2 regions of the Streptomyces sp. NPDC037290 genome follow, and region 1 is predicted to be linked to the other one. Evidence: riboswitches for the same ligand, from Rfam matches in the RefSeq annotation. Region 1 holds a riboswitch; the other holds the start of a gene.
The links. A riboswitch is a leader RNA that binds a small molecule or an ion and turns the genes downstream of it on or off. The one in region 1 is predicted to bind S-adenosylmethionine.
Positions count from the first base shown of each region.

Region 1 (3,242 bases):
ACCCCGCCTGGAGCGCAGCGAGCCGTCCTCGTCCACCGTGTACGAAACCGGGCCGCGGTTGGACGCGACCAGCACCTCAGCACCCTGTGTGGCAGCCATGGTCCTCAACCTAGCCCGGCCCGGAAACGCTCAAACGTGCGGTCCGCCCCGAAAGGGGGCCGTATACAGCCGTTCTTCGCCGTTGCCCGCCGTTCACGCCACCTTCCGGTCGGCGTACTCGGCGATCTCCACCATGGGCGGACGTTCCTCGGTGTCCACCGAGTAGGTGCGCGGCTCGAAGCCGTCCTCGCCCCGCTCGAACTGGGTCAGCGTCGGCCGGATCAGATGCCCCCGGGCCAGCCGGAGCTGGGCGGTGCGGTAGATGGCCGCCGACATCCGGCCCAGCGCCTGACCGTCCTGGTGCCGGTGCTTGCGCACACCCACGTCCACCTGCGCCAGCGCGTCGAGCCCCACCAGGTGCAGGGCGTCGACCAGCATGCCCAGCTCCACGCCGTAGCCGACGGGGAACGGCAGCTGTTCCAGCAGCGAGCGGCGGGCCGCGTACTCGCCGCCCAGCGGCTGCACGAATCCGGCCAGCTGCGGCCAGTGCATGTTCAGCAGGGGGCGGGCCATCAGCTCGGTGACCCGGCCGCCCTGGCCGGTGGCGCCGCCCAGGGGTCGGTCGTACATCGCCTTGACCAGGTCCACGTCGGGCTCGGTGAGCAGCGGGCCGACGATCCCCGAGACGAAGTCGGAGGAGAACTCCCTGAGGTCGGCGTCGATGAAACAGATGATGTCCCCGCCGGTCACCAGCAGGGAGCGCCAGAGCACCTCCCCCTTTCCGGGGACGGCGGGAATCCTGGGCAGGATCTCGTCACGGTGAACGACCCGCGCGCCCGCGGCGGCGGCGACCTCGGAGGTGCGGTCGGTGGAGCCCGAGTCGACGACGACGATCTCGTCGACGAGCGGAACCTGCTCCACGAGATCGTGGCGGACGACCGCGACGATGTCGCCGACGGTCTCCTCCTCGTTGAGCGCGGGCAGCACGACGCTGATCGTCTGGCCCGTGCGCTGTTTGGCGGACAGGATCCGGTGGAGAGGGCGATCGGTCACGGACCAGGAGCGGGTGGCCAGCCAGCGCTCGACTTCTTCCAGCACGGTCTGCGGCTCCTCACTGTTCGTGACCACACGGGGTCAACCGTGTGATCCATCTCGCGGTTCGGACGACTATCTCAACTGTCCTGGCCTTCGGTTACAGTCTTGAACAACGCCGATGACCATCGCATGTCGGAGGTCGGCGCGCGTTCACAACCGCATACCGCTCATCCAGAGGGGCAGAGGGAAACGGCCCGATGAAGCCCCGGCAACCCTCCAGTCGGTTCTTGTCACGTTGACGTGGCGAGGCTCCCGGCTAGGGAAGGTGCCAAATCCGTCTCACGGCGAGATGCGTCGTGAGGAAGATGAGGAGAAAGGGCCTCGCCTCCATGGCTGTGCAGACAGTTGCAAGCTCCACCGATTCCACCGTCGACCTCGGTCCCGCCGCGGCCCTGAGCTGTCGCGAGTGCGGTCACCGTGTCCCGCTCGGCCCGGTGTTCGCCTGCGAGGAGTGTTTCGGCCCGCTGGAGATCGCCTACGACTTCTCCGGCTACGACACCGAAGAGCTGCGCCGCCGTATCGAGGCCGGCCCCGCGAACATCTGGCGCTACGCGCCGCTGCTGCCCGTCCCGTCCGACGTGGCCGACAAGCCGAACCTGAACCCGGGCTGGACCAAGCTCGTCAAGGCCGACAACCTCGCCGCGGAACTGGGCGTCACCGGCGGCCTGTTCGTGAAGGACGACTCCGGCAACCCGACGCACTCCTTCAAGGACCGCGTGGTCGCCCAGGCCCTGGAGGCCGCCCGCGCCTTCGGCTTCACCACGCTCTCCTGCTCCTCGACCGGCAACCTCGCCGGTGCCGTCGGCGCCGCCGCGGCCCGGGCCGGCTTCCGCTCCTGCGTGTTCATCCCGCACGACCTGGAGCAGGGCAAGGTCGTCATGGCCGCCGTCTACGGCGGCGAGCTGGTCGGCATCGAGGGCAACTACGACGACGTGAACCGCTTCTGCTCCGAGCTGATCGGCGACCCGGCCGGCGAGGGCTGGGGCTTCGTCAACGTCAACCTGCGGCCGTACTACGCGGAGGGCTCCAAGACCCTCGCGTACGAGATCTGCGAGCAGCTCGGCTGGCGGCTGCCCGACCAGATCGTGGTCCCGATCGCCTCCGGCTCCCAGCTCACGAAGATCGACAAGGGTCTGCAGGAGCTGGTCAAGCTCGGCCTGGTCGAGGACAAGCCGTACAAGATCTTCGGTGCGCAGGCCGAGGGCTGCTCGCCGGTGTCGGCCGCGTTCAAGGCCGGTCACGACGTGGTCCGCCCGCAGAAGCCGAACACCATCGCCAAGTCCCTCGCCATCGGCAACCCGGCCGACGGCCCGTACGTCCTGGACATCGCCCGCCGCACCGGCGGTGCCGTGGAGGACGTCACGGACGAGGAAGTCGTCGACGCGATCAAGCTGCTGGCCCGCACCGAGGGCATCTTCGCGGAGACGGCGGGCGGGGTGACCGTCGGTGTCACCCGCAAGCTGATCAAGGACGGCGCCCTGGACCCGGCGAAGACCACGGTCGTCCTCAACACCGGCGACGGCCTCAAGACGCTGGACGCGGTGGCGGGTACGGGGCTGACCGCGACCATTCGGCCCAACCTGGAGTCGTTCCGCGAGGCCGGACTCGTCTGATCGTTGTCGTCTGGGCGCCTACCTGACCGGAGGTCACAAGCATGAGCGTCACCGTTCGCATCCCCACCATCCTGCGCACCTACACCGGCGGCCAGGCCGAGGTGACCGCCGAGGGCGCGACCCTCGCCGACGTCATCGCGAACCTGGAGAAGAACCACACCGGGATCGCCGCCCGGGTCCTGGACGACCAGGGCAAGCTGCGCCGGTTCGTCAACGTCTACGTCAACGACGACGACGTCCGCTTCGAGCAGGGCCTCGAGACCGCCACCCCGGACGGCGCCGGTGTCTCCATCATTCCGGCGGTCGCCGGCGGCTGATCGTTACCGTGGGTAACTTCAGTTACCCATTGTTCATGGAATTGCCTCCTCCGTGAGAGAAGCGGAGGGGGCAATTCTGCGTGATTGAGCGCGGTACAGTTGGGGAACTCGGCCGCGGTCTCCGGGTCGAGAGCCCTGGATTTCATGCCGCACACCCCGCAAGAAGTAGCCAAAGTGC
Region 1 covers NZ_JBVJVZ010000005.1:142,304-145,545, forward strand. The annotation lists gene ACZ7HQ_RS19280 (alpha,alpha-trehalose-phosphate synthase (UDP-forming)) at 1-99, opposite strand, end outside; gene ACZ7HQ_RS19285 (glucosyl-3-phosphoglycerate synthase) at 193-1,137, opposite strand; SAM riboswitch class I at 1,299-1,446, shown strand; gene thrC (threonine synthase) at 1,464-2,747, shown strand; gene ACZ7HQ_RS19295 (ubiquitin-like small modifier protein 1) at 2,789-3,064, shown strand.

Region 2 (3,242 bases), on a different contig from region 1:
GCTCGTCCGGACGATGTACGCGCACGCGAACGTGATCGAGGTCCCGGGACCGGCCGTCGACATCGTCGGCACCGGCGGCGACGGCGCCAAGACGGTGAACATCTCCACGATGTCGTCGATCGTCGTGGCGGGCACGGGCACCAAGGTCGTCAAGCACGGCAACCGCGCCGCGTCCTCCGCGTCCGGGTCCTCCGACGTCCTGGAGAAGCTCGGGATCAATCTGAACCTGACGCCGCAGCGGGTCGCCGAGGTCGCCGAAGAGGCGGGCATCACCATCTGCTTCGCGGTGAGGTTCCACCCCTCGCTGCGCCATGTCGCCCCGGCCCGCGGGCAGTTGGGCATCCGTACGACGTTCAACGTGCTGGGCCCGCTGACCAACCCGGCCAACGTGCGCTCGCAGGCCGTCGGTGTGGCCGACCCCCGGATGGCCCCGATCGTGGCCGGAGTCCTCGCCGAGCGCGGCAACTCCTCGCTGGTCTTCCGTGGCGACGACGGACTGGACGAGCTGACCGTCACCGCCACCTCGCGGGTGTGGGTGGTCCGGGACGGCAAGGTCACGGAGGAGATCTTCGACCCGCGGGACGTCGGCATCGGCCTCGTCCCCGTGGAGGCCCTGCGCGGCGCCGACGCGTCGTACAACGCGGAGGTGGCGCGGCGCCTGCTGGACGGTGAGAAGGGCCCGGTGCGCGACGCGGTGCTGCTGAACTCGGCGGCGGCGCTGGTCGCGCTCGCGCCGACCGACGCGTCCCTCGCGGAGCAGCTTCGGTCCGGTATGGCCAGGGCGGCGGAGTCGATCGACTCGGGAGCGGCGAAGCGGGCGTTGGAGCGGTGGGTGGCGGCGAGCAACCGCTGACGGCCGCGGCCGTGTGACGCGGGGCGCAGTCCAGATGACGGACTGCGCCTTGCGCGCCGAAGATCGTATGGCAGGATACTGAACCAGGTCATGAGTGACAGCCATTCGGCCCCGGCCGGCTGTCCGGCAACCCTCCGTCCGTGGCGGGGTGCCCCGGGTGAGGACCAGGTCGTGGGCAGCGAGGTCCACGGCAAGCGCGGATCCCTCGCACACTCTCGAAGAGTGTGGGACCAGGGATCCTGGTCGTCGAGGAGCCTTCCGTGAGCAAGCGAATGCGATAGGGCCGCAGAGCCCCGCCTCCGCACACCCTTTTCTCTTCTTCCCGTACGTCTTTTCGCGTACGTCCTCACGGGAGTTCCCCATGTCTGTCTTCACCGCTGCCGCCGACCAGTCCGTTTGTGCCCCGCTGCCCGTTCTGGGACGGGATGTCACCGTCCCGCTCGTCACCGGTGGCGAGGTCACCTACGCGGCCCTCGACTACGCGGCCAGCGCCCCCGCCCTCCAGCGCGTCTGGGACGACGTGGCCGCCTACGCCCCCTACTACGGCAGCGTCCACCGCGGCGCCGGCTACCTCTCCCAGCTCTCCACCGACCTGTTCGAGAACGCCCGCAGGACGGTCGCCGGCTTCCTCGACTGCCGGCCGGACGACCAGGTGGTCTTCACCCGGTCGACCACCGACTCCCTCAACCTGCTGGCCCGGGCGATCCCGGCCGACTGCCAGGTCTTCGTCTTCGAGACCGAACACCACGCCTCCCTGCTGCCCTGGCAGGACGCCCGCGTCACCTACCTCAACGCCCCGCGGACCCCGCAGCAGGCCGTCGAGACCCTGGAGCGGGCCCTCGCCGACCGTGACCCCTACGGCCCGGCCCTGGTCTGCGTCACCGGAGCCTCCAACGTCACCGGCGAGCTGTGGCCGGTGCGCGAGCTGGCCGCCGCCGCCCACGCGCACGGCGCCCGTATCGTCCTGGACGCCGCCCAGCTGGCCCCCCACCACCCCGTCTCGGTCCGGGACCTGGACGTCGACTGGGTCGCCTTCTCGGGCCACAAGCTGTACGCCCCCTTCGGCTCCGGCGTCCTGGCCGGCCGTGCCGACTGGCTGCGCACGGCCGAGCCGTACCTCGCGGGCGGCGGCGCCAGCCGCAAGGTGACCCGGCGTCAGGACGGCGGTGTGGACGTGGAGTGGCACGAGACCGCCGCGCGGCACGAGGCCGGCTCCCCGAACGTCATCGGCGTCCACTCCATCGCGTCGGCCTGCAAGGCGCTCACCGAGGCCGGCTGGGACTCCCTGGTCGCCCGTGAGCAGCACCTGATCGCCAGGGTCCGCGCGGGCCTGGCCGAGGTCCCGCAGGTGAAGATCCTCTCCCTCTTCGGTGACGACGCCCCGCGCGTCGGCGTCATCTCCTTCGTCGTCGAGGGCTGGAACAGCTCCCACTTCGCCGCCGCGCTCTCCGCCGAGTACGGCATCGGCGTCCGCGACGGCCTCTTCTGCGCCCACCCCCTGGTCCGCACGCTCCTCGGCAGCGACCCCCAGACCCAGGGTGAATGCGGCGCCCCCGAGGCCGCGCCGGGCGAGAAGTCCCTCAACGCCATCCGCGTGAGCTTCGGCGCGGGCACCCCCGACGAGCATGTCGAGCGTTTCGTCACCGCGGTGAAGGAACTGGTGACCGAGGGTGCGCGGTGGACGTACCGCACGGAGGACGGCCGCTGCGTGCCGGCCGTGTGAGGACCGCCCCCGAGGGAGCGGGGCAGTACCGGACCGCCTAGTTGTCCAGGCCGATCGAGAACGCGGCCTCCAGGTCGTGCTGGGAGTACGTGCGGAACGCGACGTGCGTGTCGGTGGCCTCCACACCGGGGATCTTGCTGATCCGGCCGGGGATGACCTCGGCCAGGTCGTCGTGCCGGCGGACCCGGACCATGGCGATCAGGTCGTAGGTGCCGGTGACCGAGAAGACCTCGCTGACGCTCTCCAGCGCGGCGATCTGCTCAGCGATCTCGGGGATCCGGTCCACACTGGTCTTGATGAGGACGATCGCGCTGATCACGGCTGGTTCTCTCCCTCGGGTGCCGGAGCTGGGGCGGACCTCACTCTAGCTGTACGGCCGTAACGGACCCACGCGTAGCCGAAGCCGAGTCCGAAGCCGACCAGGTGGGCCAGATACGCCACCCCCGGCCCGTCGGAGGCCCGCTCCGCCGCCGCCCACTGCAGCGCCGCCCAGAACGGCAGCACGACCCAGGCCGGGAACCGCAGCGGCAGGAAGAACAGGAAGGGAAGAAGACTGGTCACACGGGCGCGGGGGAACAGGTAGAGGAACGCTCCGAGGACCGCCGAGATCGCCCCGGAGGCGCCGACCAGCGACTGCTCGGAGGTGGCGTTGGCGGCCGCGTAGCC
Region 2 covers NZ_JBVJVZ010000001.1:835,890-839,131, forward strand. The annotation lists gene trpD (anthranilate phosphoribosyltransferase) at 1-853, shown strand, start outside; SAM riboswitch class IV at 940-1,056, shown strand; gene ACZ7HQ_RS03845 (aminotransferase class V-fold PLP-dependent enzyme) at 1,215-2,576, shown strand; gene ACZ7HQ_RS03850 (Lrp/AsnC family transcriptional regulator) at 2,614-2,895, opposite strand; gene ACZ7HQ_RS03855 (rhomboid family intramembrane serine protease) at 2,892-3,242, opposite strand, start outside.
Region 2: it holds a riboswitch for S-adenosylmethionine, as region 1 does, so the genes downstream of both, ACZ7HQ_RS03845 (aminotransferase class V-fold PLP-dependent enzyme) here and thrC (threonine synthase) in region 1, are expected to answer to the same signal.